3 regions of the Methylobacterium sp. PvR107 genome follow, and region 3 is predicted to be linked to each of the others. Evidence: riboswitches for the same ligand, from Rfam matches in the RefSeq annotation. Region 3 holds a riboswitch; each other region holds the start of a gene.

Region 1 (3,992 bases), 550 kb from region 3:
GGAAGCGCCGGCCCGCCTTGCCGAGCCGCCGCGATCGCCTCACCACGTCACCGTGTAGGCGACCTCGACCGAGCGCGGCCGCCCGAGCAGCCAGTTGGTGCCGACCCCGTTCACGGCGTTGCCGGAGATCGCGTAGACCTTGTCAAACAGGTTGTAGACCCGCAGCGACAGCCGCGACTCCGCCGAGACCTGATGGTCGAGCACGAGGTTGACGAGGTTGTAGGCCGGGCGCCGCGCCATGTTGCCGAAGTCGCTGTAGACCTGCCCGACGTTCTGGAGCCCGACCCGCGCGGTCCAGTCGCGCGCAAAATCCCAGGTCAGCCAGAGATTGGCCACGCGCTCCGGCACGTCGATCGGCTGGTTGCCGGCATAAGAAACGGTGGCGCCCGCCACCGTCTGATCGAACCGGTCGTATTGCGCATGCAGGAGCGCGAGGTTGCCGTCGAGCCGCCAGCCCGGCGCGAAAAGCCAGCCGAGCGCCAGCTCGAAGCCCTGCGAGGATTGCCGTCCCACCTGCGTGGACAGCGTCGGCTGGCCCGGCACAGCCGAGATCAGGTTGTCCTTGACGATCCGGTAACCCGCGATTGTCCATTCCAGGGCGCCGTCGAAGGCCAGCCCCTTGGCGCCGATCTCGACCTGATCGCCGGTTGCGAGCTTGAATCCGGCCAGCGACTGATTTAGCGTGATCAGGCTGTTCACCGGATCGGTGGCGAAACTGTACTGGGCGTAGAGCGCGCTGTCCGGCGTCGGGTTGTAGACGAGGCCGAACCGGTAGCCGAGGGCGTGGTAGGTCTTCTCGAAGCGCGATCCCGACTGCAGATCCTCCCGGTTCAGCGTCGGCACGTCGAGGCGCACGCCCGTAAGGAAGGCCAGCCTGTCCGACAGGATCAGCCGGTCCTCGGCGAAGACCGAGGCCTGGCTCGTCTGGGTGGCGTAGGCCGGCCGCGCCCGTCCGTTCTGCGGGAAGTAGCCCAGATCGTAGCCGGTGAGCGGCACGCTGGTATTCTGGTCGAAGTAGAAGTTGTTGGTGTGCCGGAAATCGATGTGGTTCACGTCGAATCCGACCACGAACTGGTTGGCAAAGCCGAAGAGGCTGCCCCGGAACGTCGCGTCGAGCCGGTCCCCGACCTGTTCCTGGCTGTGATAGATCTCGAGGTAGTCGCCCCGGTCCACCAGCCCGGTGCCGCGGTTGTACGTGTACTGCTCGACATCGAGCCAGTGGCGCCGGCTGGTCAGCCGGTAGGCGGTGTTGCGGATCGTGATGTCGGCCGAGGGCGACCACTCGGTCTTGAGCTGGGTCCAGTTGTCGACCCAGGTGATCTTCGCGTCGCGGACGTTGTAGTTGTTGAACCGGATCAGGTCCGGGATCCGGCCTTCGACCAGCGGTGTGCCCCAGTAGCGGGCCGGCTCTTGGTAGCCGAGATCGTGACTCAGCGTGAACGCGAGATCCGGGCTCGGCTGGAACAGCAGGGCGGCCGAGACCGCGAGGTTACGAAAATCGCCCTCGGGGCGGATCCAGCCATCGGCGCGGTTGCCGCTGACGTTGAGGCGGTACGCGAAGGTGTTGCCGAACTCCGCTTGGCCGATCCCACCGCCGGAATCGAAGGCAAGCCGCGCGACGCCGTCGGTGCCGACCACCGCGCGGGCAGTGTTGATCGGCACGAAGACCGGCTTCTTGGGCACCACGTTGATGACGCCGCCGATGGCGCCGTCGCCATAGAGCACCGAGGACGGCCCGCGCAGCACCTCGATCCGCTCGACGTTCCAGGTATCGAACGGGAAGGTGACAGTGTTGGCGCCCACGTAGAAGCGCGTGCCGTCGTAGAGCTGCTGGATCGAGTTCGGGCCGGCGAAGCCGCGAGACGTGAACGCGCCGTTGCCGTTGCCGGGAGCGGCAATCGTTGTGATGCCGGTGGCGTCCTGGGTCACGGCTTCGGCGATCGTGTCCTGGCCGCGCATCCGCGCGGTCTCGCCCGACACGATGTCGAGACTGGCCGGCGTCTCCAAGGGCGTCAGGCCGATCCGGCTCGCGGTCCGGTCGCGGGTGCGCAGGTTGAGGCTGTTCGGGACGGCACGGTCCGTGCCGTCCTCGCCCTCAACCGAGAGCTGGTCGAGGGTGACGGTGTCCTGCGCGGCGGCCGGGCTCGCGAGGAGCGCGAGGAGCACGCCGCAGAGCGGTGCGGGCCTGCCGCCGGATCTCGGGCGGATGGTCGATGGTGACATGGCAGGAAAGGTCCATGCGCGGCGCGGGCCGGCCAACCCGTTCTAAAGGCAATGTAATAACATTACAATTGCTCGGCCGCATCAAAAGCTCGGCGGGCACAGGCGCGTGAGTGCGCGTGGCGGCCCCGGAAGCGATCGATACGGTGAGGACGGGCATCGGGATCGGTGTCGCGGGCGCGCTTGCTGTGGCACGTCACCGCGAACGAGGCCTCGCCGACCGCGCGGATGCACGGGCGTCTCGACACCCGCCAGGACAACCCCGCCCAGCGCGTTTCGCGTGTGACCACGGCTGACGGCAGGTCTCCTGGCTCGCGGGTCGCCGCCCTCGCACCGTCTTCCCGGGTCAGCGACCCAGTGACGTGGTGGTGAAGGGCTCGCCGCTTACAGTTGCGGGGACAGCCGCGGCCTCGAGGCGAGCCCCTCACCGCGTTCCCTTTTGATCCCCGAAGGGAACCGTCGACGATAAGCTTGGCCTTAAGGTTTGTCCGCGTCAAGCCGTACGACGCCGCAACGCGGTCCATGGACCCCGCTGGTTCTCGATGCAGTGGATTAGACGGCGGTGATCCGCATGGTGACGGCCATGCGCGCGCATTGACAGGTGCCGCGGAATTGTAAATTCGATGTTCTCATAGCAATTTTTGCCTATATACGTGTAATAACACGATATTTATTTATATTAAAGCCAAAAAGGATGACATCTATATCGATGAGTGTGTCGTGTAACCTTTAGTGCGTTGCTGCGTATGTAAGGTATGTCGTGAGACGATGGGATGATTACGATTTTACGGACAAAGGTTAAGTATCCGGACAGGACCATGATGTTTTGATTGGAGCAAAATACGGGAGAGCATCATAGTGATGAGCTACAAACTGGAAAATCCCGGCCATCCAGGCGGATATGTGCGGCGTAATATCATCGAACCGCGCAACTTGACCGTCATGGACGCGGCCGGCTTGCTCGATGTGCCGCGTCAAACACTGTTCGATGTCCTCAATGAGGAGGCTGCGCTGTCTCCGGAATTGGCCTTGCGGATCGAGACGGTGTTCGGGGTCGAGATGCAGACATTGATGGAGATGCAGACCCAGTTCGACATCGCCAACGTGCGCAAGCGCTGTCAGAACCTCCAGAGCGAGCTCGCCGCCAAGGCGAGGTTCCATCTGGCCGCTTCGGAGGCTCAGGACGCGAGCGCCCCGCCTCCGATGATCATCCGGCGCGGACGGACGTGACCGGTCCGCCCAGGCCGGCCCCGGTTCCTCCCTCCGCCTTTGCCGCTGCGCCGGGGCGATGCTACAGCCGGGCAACCCCATCGGTCCCGACGTCCGCGACGCCGCGGCCTATGCGTCCGGACGTCCCGTCCGAGGCGGTGACGGGTGCCGGCGGAATCATGAACACACGACCTCCCAGAAGCGGCGGACCGAAGGGGCGTAAGCCACAGGCCGGCAAGGTCCAATCGGGCGGCCGGGCGCGTACCGGCCCGCGCACCAGCGCCAGCGACGCTGCCGAGCGCGCCGCCCGCAACCGCGGCGACGATGCCGGCGCGCGCGATCCCTGGGGCGGCGCGGCGCCCGCCGCCGCGGCACCGGCCCGGGCACCGAAATCCCGTGCTGCCGCCGCGGGGCCGCAGGCCCGCCGCGCAGCGCCGGCCGGACGGGGAGCGCCGGGGCCGAAGCCCGCGGCAAAGCGGCCGGAGGCCCATGCCCCTGCCCCTGCCCCGGCTCCTGCCGCCGGGCCCACCCGCCGCGAGCAGCGCGCCGCCGCCTCCGCGACC
Region 2 (3,992 bases), 1.3 Mb from region 3:
GCCGCTGGAACAAGAAGGCATAATCGTGCTCCTCACCAGACGTTTCGCGCGCGCCGCCTTCGCCGCCGCGCTGATCCTTGGGGTGCCTCCGTCGGTGGGCGCACATGAGGCGCCGCACGACCAGCGGCCGTCGGAAGCCAGGCAGGCGCCGCGGGGGCCGGAGGGCCGTCGCCTGCCTCCGGACTCGATGACGCGGCACAGCCTTACGCTGCCGAACGGCAAGCGCCTCGATTTCACCGCCACGGCCGGCAGCCTGCCCCTGGTCGACGAGTCCGGGAAACTGCAGGCCGAGATCGCCTACGTGGCCTATACGGTGGCGCCGGAGGCCGGCCGCGAGCGCCCGGTCACCTTCGCGGTGAACGGGGGGCCCGGCGCGGCTTCCGCCTATCTCAACATCGGGGCGATCGGCCCCTGGCGCTTGCCGACGGGGGGCGACAGCATCAGCCCTTCGCAGCCAGTCGCGCTCACGCCCAATGACGGGACTTGGCTCGGCTTCTCCGATCTGGTCTTCATCGACCCGGTCGGCACGGGCTACAGCCGCGCGGCGGACGGCAACGGCAAGGCCTATTGGAACATCGATTCCGACGCCGCGACCCTGGCCGCAATCATCGCGCGCTACCTGCGCGTCAACGACCGGATGGCCAGCCCGAAATTCTACGTCGGCGAGAGCTACGGCGGGTTCCGCGGGCCACTCATCACCGAGAAGCTTCAGGACGATATCGGTGTCGGCCTGTCCGGGATGGTGCTGCTTTCGCCGGTTCTCGATTTCGGCTGGCTGGAGACATCGCGCGCCAATCCCTGGGGCTACGTCCTGAAGCTGCCATCCCTGGCGGCCGGTGCCCTGGAACGGGCTGGAACCGTTCCGACGCCGGCGCTTCTGTCGGATGCGGAATCCTACGCCTCGGGCGCCTACCTGGCGGATCTGCTCAAGGGCCCGGGCGACGCGGCCGCCGTGGCGCGGATGACCGAGCGGGTCGCGCCCCTCGTCGGGCTCGACGCGGCTCTCGTGCGCGCGCAGGCGGCGCGCCTGTCGACCCGCAGCGTTCAGCGCGAGATCGACCGTGCCGACGGCCGCGTGACCAGCGCCTACGACACCGGCATCACCGGCTGGGATCCCAACCCGGATGCGGCCCAGTCGAGCTTCGACGATCCGCAACTGACCGCGCTGCAGGCGCCGCTGACCAGCGCGATGCTCGACCTTTACGCGCGCACGCTGAAATGGCCCGTGCCCAACATGCGCTACGAACTCCTGAACAATGCGGTGAACCGCGGCTGGAGCTGGGGGTCGGGCCGGCAGGCGCCGGAGGTGTTGTCGAACCTCAAGAGCACCCTGGCGCTCGATGGCCGCCTGCGGGTGCTGGTGGCGCACGGCTTCACGGATCTTGTGACGCCCTATTACGCCTCGAAGCTCCTGCTCGCGCAGGTGCCGGCCTATGGAGCCGGCCGCGTCAGCCTCGCCGTCTATCCCGGCGGCCACATGTTCTACACGCGACCGGATTCCCGCGCCGCGTTCAAGGCGGATGTCGAGCGCCTCTACGCGGATGCCGTGAAGGCGCGTGACGCCGGACCGGCACCGGGCGGAGCACCCGCCGAGCGCCTCAAGGATACGCCCTGACGGTCGGGAAACTCGCGCTCTCGAGAATCCCGATCTTACCGCTTGCCACTCCGTTGTGCGCAAGCCGCCATGCGTCTACAACGGCTTCGTGACGGTGCCCCGGCGACGGGGTGAAAAGGGAATGCGGTGAGGGGCGCGAGCCTCGATTCCGCGGCTGCCCCCGCAACTGTGAGCGGCGAGCACCTGCCAGAGCGCCACCGGAGCGATCCGGGAAGGCGGCAGGCGCGCAGAGCTGCGAGCCAGGAGACCTGCCGTCACGCCAGGATCCCGGAATGCCGCCGGTGGGGCGGCTGGAGACACATTGATGACCACCTCGACCCTCGCCCCAGTCGCCGCCGGCACCCGCTCGTCCGAGCGCTCGGTCGCCGTCGCGCTCGCGGCTTTCCTGGGCCTCGGCCTCCTGTTCATGGCGGGCTTCTCGCCGGCGATTGCGCTCCACAATGCGGCGCACGACTTCCGGCACACCCAGAACTTCCCCTGCCACTGACGCCTGCGTCACAGGGATGATCATCCGGCTTCTGTCGGCGGCGCTGGCCGCCGGCTTCCTCGCGGCTGCCGTCGTGACGGGGCTCGAGCTCACGCTGACCTCGCCGCTGATCGTGGCGGCCGAGCGTTACGAGCACAAGGAACCGACGCATCAGGCGGCGATCGGCCTCCCGATCGTGCTGGCTCATGCCGGGCACGACCATGCCGCGCCCGACGCGGCGCCGGAATGGCAGCCCGGCGAAGGGCTCCCGCGCATGGCGTTCACCGCACTCGCGACCCTAGTCGGTGGCGTCGGCTACGCCCTGCTGCTCGGCGCCGTGATGCTCGCCTGCGGGCGCGATCCGACCCCGCAGGTCGGCCTCGCCTTCGCGGTGGCAGGCTTCGCCAGCGTTGCCCTTGCGCCGTGCCTCGGCCTGCCGCCGGAACTGCCCGGCAGCGAGGCCGCGCCGCTCGCCGCGCGGCAGCTCTGGTGGGTCATGACCGCCGCCGCCACCGGGATGGGCCTCTACCTGATCGGTGTCCGGCGGTCGCTGATCGCGATCCTGGGCGGCCTCGTCCTGATCGTCGCGCCGCACACCGTCGGCGCACCCGAGGCACCGGCCGGAGCGTCCGAGCTGCCGGCCGCGCTGGCCGCACAATTCGCGGCCCGCTCGCTGGCCATCAGCTTCGTATTCTGGATGCTGATCGGGCTCGGCCTCGGCTGGGCCTGGCAGGCCTTCTCGCGTGAGCCGGCAGCGAGGGCGGCCCGTGTCTGAGACCGTCCTGTATGTCTGCACCTCCTGCCGCCGGGAGGGTGACGACCCGGACGGCCCCCGGTCCGGTGCGCGCCTGCTCGATGCGCTGCGGGACCGGGCCGGCGATGCCCCGCATCTGCGGGTCGAGCCGGTGGAATGCCTGTCGGTGTGCAAGCGGCCCTGCACGGTGGCAGTCGCCTCAGCCGATCGCTGGACCTACGTGTACGGCGACATGGATCCGGCGGCCTCCGCCGAGACCATCCTCGCCGGGCTCGCCGCCTACGCGGCGACCCCGGACGGCATCGTGCCCTGGCGCGAGCGTCCGGCCGAGTTCCGCAAGGGCGTGATCGCCCGCATCCCCCCTTTCCCCGAACCCCGCCCGCGCACCGCCGGCACCCTGGAGGCCGCGGAATGACCCTCGTGAACAAGATCCCCTGCACTATCGTCACGGGCTTCCTCGGCGCCGGCAAGACGACGCTCGTTCGCCACGTCGTCGAGAATGCCAAGGGCCGTCGCCTCGCCATCCTGGTGAACGAGTTCGGCGATGTCGGCTTCGACAAGTCGTTCCTGGCCGCCTGCGGCGTCGAGGGTTGCACCGAAGAGTCCATCGTCGAGCTCCCGAACGGCTGCATCTGCTGCACCGTCGCGGACGATTTCGTTCCGGCACTGGAAACGCTGCTGTCCCGCGCCGAGCCGCCGGAGCACATCCTGATCGAGACCTCGGGTCTTGCCCTGCCGAAGCCCCTGGTCCAGGCCTTCCAGTGGCCGGCAATCCGCTCGCGGGTCACTGTGGACGGCGTCGTCGCGGTGGTCGATGGGCCGGCGGTTGCGGCCGGCGCCTTCGCGGAGGATCCGGAGGCTCTGGCCGCCCAGCGTGCGGCGGACCAGTCGGTCGATCACGACAATCCACTCGAGGAGGTGTTCGAGGATCAGCTTCTCTGCGCCGATCTCGTGGTGCTCAACAAGGCCGACCTGATCGATGCCGCGACCCGTGCCCGCGTCCGCCGCGAGGTCGAGGGGCATTTGCCCCGCGCCGTGAAGGTCGTGGAGACTGAGAACGGCGCCATCGACCCGCGCGTGCTGCTGGGCCTCGGCGCCGCGGCCGAGGACGATCTGGCCTCGCGGCCGTCGCACCACGGCGAGGGCGAGGATCACGA
Region 3 (3,992 bases):
CGGTTCGGCGGCACGGGAGCCGCTGCGGCAGACGGGCTGCTCGGTCTCCGATGTGGCCCATGGGACTTGCGGACGACGCTCCATCGGCGCGGGCAGTTGCGGCTGTCTCAGCCCCCTCCCGTCCGCTGCCGTCCCGATCCTGATCCACGGCGACCCGAGACCGTCATAACCCGCGGCACGTGCCGTAGCTGACCTTGACCTCGTTGCGATCCTCGGGATTCAGCTGAGCCTCGACGAAATTCAATTTGTTGAGATCAATCAGCAAGAAGTAGACACCGTTCTGGCACTTGATTGCATTGCGCGGCGTGCGCTCATTCAACCGCGGGGATGCGGGTTGGCACTCGTAATAATCGGAGCGGCCAGCGGAGATCACGGTCAGCAGCCCGCCACTGGAGACGAGGGAAAACGTTCGGGGCTTGCGCGGCGCCTTCGCGCCCTCCGCGACGACCGCCACATCCAGACCGACCGACACGTCCTCCGTACAGGTCAACGGGCGGCGCAACTGAGAGGCCGCCGGCGCGATGCTCAGCAGGAGGAGCGCGCCAGCGAGCGCTACCCGTTTGGCGATCATCGGTGGGGCGCCCATGATTCGTGGGTAGTTTCTACCGGCAAGCTAGGCCGCTGTACGCGGGTGTAAATGCCGCAGGCCCGAGTAGAAGTGTCGATCAACAGATATGGCACTGCATTCGATGGCTTTGCGTCGGTGACGTCCGATCGAACGAGGCGCCGGAGCGGCATTCGGCCCTAAACTGCTACGGCCGGCCGCCGGTCACGGATCTGATTGCCCCTCGGCGGCGGTAGCCATCGCGAGCCGGGCGTCTCCGTGACCCGGCGACGGCCCAGGTGCCGGACCGCTTCCAAGCCGTCAGTCATCGGCCGAGTCATCGGACGTTTCCGGATTGTCATTGGCGGCGCCCGCCTCGCGTTTCGCGGCAATCTCCAGGCCGATCTCCAGCAGAAGCAAGCGCGAAAGGAGCTGCATCATCGGCGTGCCGTGCAACGACATCAGCCGATGTGCTCGGATCGCCGCGCGCGCCATGCGGTCGAAACCATCCTCGTTGGACATGGCGGCGGGGTCGCTCAGTTGAATGCGAGCATACAACCTCAAGGCTAGGCCTGAGTTCGGTCTCGGCCTTCGAAAGTGCGCTGCCACGCGCATCGATCCGGGCCGCCATTGCTGGCGACGCTCTTGTACAACCACAAGCCCCGATGCGCCCCGGCCGGACGTCCCGGAGACGCCGGGCCGGTGAGACGACGTCGATCCGCGCGCACGCGGTCTCGTTGCCCCGCGCTCGGCTCTACGGTGCGGGCGCTCCCGACGCGGCCGCATAGGTCGAGACGGAGGCCGGCAACTGCGCCGTCCCGTGCTGGGCCGAACGCGGGTTGCGCTTCTCGTAGAAGGCGTTGCCGCCAGCGACAGCCACGTAATGCATGTTGTTGTAGGGAAAGTGCCGGCCCGCGGTGTGGAAGTACATCGCCTTCCCGACCTTCGGGTGCCGCTCGCCAGCCAGGACGGCGTCGGCCGCATCGGCGACCTTCTGGAGGTCCTTGTCCTGCATCGGCTTGGTCAGGACACCCGGGGCGAACTGTCCCGGCTGGCCGACCACGGCGCAGATGCCGCCCGGGAAGATCGCGTTCTCCAGCCGGTTCATGACGACGGTGCCGACGGCGATCAGCCCATCCCCGTCGCTGCGGTTCGACTCGAAATACATGGCCCGGCCGAGACAATCGCGCTCGGCATCGCTGACGACCATCGGCGGCTTGTGGCCCGGAATCGACCCTGTCGTGAGCACCGGCGTGCCAGTATTGCAGGCACCCAGGGCGCAGGTCATCGCGATGACACCCAGGACAGGAGCAATCTTCGTCCTCTCGCTACCCTGCATGCATCTGCGCTCCATGCTCCTTCAGCCTCGATCCGCCATGCGGCGGCCGCGCTGCTCGGGCCGGCGCCCCTCACCGACCTAGTTTCGGTCAAGCTTGACCGCACGTTCGCGGCGATGATGTGGCGACGGAGGACCTGCATGGCTCAGGCCCCCGGCTCGGTCCGGCGGTCGAGGCGCGGGCACAGCACTGTCGTGCGCAGGCCACAGCGCTCGTGAACCGGGCCCGGCTCGTTGACCTGCTCCGGGCAGCCGACCGATGGTGGCCGCGACGGTTCCCTTCGGGGATCAAAAGGGAACGCGGTGCGGGTTCGACCCAAAACCGCGGCTGCCCCCGCAACTGTGAGCGGTGAGCCTTCGCGTCACCACGTCACTGGGTGGACGCGCCCGGGAAGACGACGCGAGGGCGGCGACCCGCGAGCCAGGAGACCTGCCGTCTGCCGTGGTCACACGCGAAGTCCGCCGGGCGGGGTGTCCCGGGGATGCCGGAGGCGGTCGCGGAAGCGGCCGGCACGGCCTCGTTCGCGGTGACGTGCCACTGCCGCCCGAGGTCCCGTGTCCCGTCCGTCCGCGCTTTCAGCCCTCGCTGCCTTCGCAGCGCTGACCTCCGCGACATCAGCCCAGGACCGGCCCGGCCTCGTCTCCGGCGCCGAGACGCAGCTCGAAGAAATCTCCGTGACCGCCGAGCCGACGGCCGCCACACGGCTCGGATTGTCGGCGAGTGCCGGCTATGTCGGCGGCACGACCGGGATCGGAGGCCCGCTGCTCCCCGTGGACTCGGCCAGCGCCGGCGTGATCACGGGCGCGCAGCTCAAAAGCCGGCCGGTGACGCGCCCCGGCGAGGCGCTGGAGGCGGTGCCGGGGCTGATCGTCACCCAGCATAGCGGGGAGGGGAAGGCCAACCAGTACTTCCTGCGCGGCTTCAACCTCGACCACGGCACCGACATCGCCATCAGCGTCGACGGCATGCCGGTGAACATGCGCACCCACGCCCACGGGCAGGGCTACGCCGACCTCAACTTCCTGATCCCGGAGCTCGTCGGCGCCGTGGAGTTCCACAAGGGGCCGTACTTCGTGCGCGACGGCGACTTCGCCTCCGCGGGCTCGGTGCGGATCGACTACCTCGACACGACCGCCAAGAACGTCGCCCTGACCTCGATCGGCTCGTTCGGCTACAAGCGGGCCCTGTCGATCACAACCGTGCCGCTCGGGGAGGGCAACCTCCTCCTGGCAGGCGAAGCCCAGGTCTACGATGGGCCCTGGGTGGTTCCGGACGCGCTGCGCAAAATCAACGGGGTGGCCCGCTACAGCCAGGGTACGGCGCTGGATGGGTTCTCGATCACCGGCATGGCCTACGCGGCCCGCTGGACCGCCACCAACCAGATCCCGGAGCGCGCCGTCGTCTCGGGCCAGCTCGGTCGATACGGGACGATCAACCCCACGGATGGGGGCAACACGAGCCGCTTCTCGCTCTCGGGGCGATTTAGCGCGACCGACGAGACCGGCGTGACGCGGGCCTCGGCCTACCTGATCCGCTATCAGATGAACCTGTTCAACGACTTCACCTACTTCCTCAACGATCCCGTCAGCGGCGACCAGTTCCACCAACTCGACCAGCGCATCCTCGGCGGCGGCGAGGTGCTGCACATCTTCCAGGGCGACCTGTTCGGCCGGCCGCTGGAGGTCGAAATCGGCGCGCAGACGCGAACGGATTCGATCCGGGTCGGCCTGTTCAACACCACCCTCCGGCAGTACCGCTCAGGCGTGCTCGACGACCGGGTGCTGGAATCGAGCGGCGCGCTGTACCTGGACACACGGGTGCGCTGGACCGAGTGGCTGCGCACGAGCGTGGGCGTGCGCGCCGACGGCTACTTCGCCGATATCCGCTCGGACACGCCGGCCAATTCGGGCAAGGCGACCGACGGGATCGTCAATCCGAAGCTCGGGCTCGTGCTCGGTCCGTGGTTCGACACCGAGCTCTACATGAATTACGGCGGCGGCTTCCACTCGAACGACGCGCGCGGCGTCACCGCCACGGTGGATCCCGCGAGCCCCCTGTTCACCCTCACCCGCTCGCCGTTCCTGGTGCCGTCCACGGGCTACGAGGTGGGC

The links. Region 3 has a riboswitch for cobalamin ahead of JOE48_RS28280 (TonB-dependent receptor). Riboswitches for the same ligand answer to the same signal wherever they lie in the genome.
Positions count from the first base shown of each region.
Region 1: another riboswitch for cobalamin. It lies ahead of JOE48_RS25610 (TonB-dependent receptor); the one in region 3 lies ahead of JOE48_RS28280 (TonB-dependent receptor).
Region 2: another riboswitch for cobalamin. It lies ahead of JOE48_RS22100 (CbtB domain-containing protein); the one in region 3 lies ahead of JOE48_RS28280 (TonB-dependent receptor).

Region 1 covers NZ_JAFIBW010000001.1:5,415,520-5,419,511, reverse strand. Annotated here, with positions in the region: gene JOE48_RS25615 (PepSY domain-containing protein) at 1-46, opposite strand, end outside; gene JOE48_RS25610 (TonB-dependent receptor) at 40-2,223, opposite strand; cobalamin riboswitch at 2,500-2,696, opposite strand; gene JOE48_RS25605 (HigA family addiction module antitoxin) at 3,082-3,450, shown strand; gene JOE48_RS25600 (RluA family pseudouridine synthase) at 3,609-3,992, shown strand, end outside.
Region 2 covers NZ_JAFIBW010000001.1:4,674,473-4,678,464, reverse strand. Annotated here, with positions in the region: gene JOE48_RS22110 (DNA polymerase III subunit chi) at 1-23, shown strand, start outside; gene JOE48_RS22105 (S10 family peptidase) at 26-1,615, shown strand; cobalamin riboswitch at 1,691-1,886, shown strand; gene JOE48_RS22100 (CbtB domain-containing protein) at 1,920-2,102, shown strand; gene JOE48_RS22095 (CbtA family protein) at 2,119-2,856, shown strand; gene JOE48_RS22090 (DUF1636 family protein) at 2,849-3,250, shown strand; gene cobW (cobalamin biosynthesis protein CobW) at 3,247-3,992, shown strand, end outside.
Region 3 covers NZ_JAFIBW010000001.1:5,966,491-5,970,482, forward strand. Annotated here, with positions in the region: gene JOE48_RS28265 (hypothetical protein) at 164-571, opposite strand; gene JOE48_RS28270 (hypothetical protein) at 866-1,066, opposite strand; gene JOE48_RS28275 (cell wall hydrolase) at 1,299-1,883, opposite strand; cobalamin riboswitch at 2,136-2,333, shown strand; gene JOE48_RS28280 (TonB-dependent receptor) at 2,436-3,992, shown strand, end outside.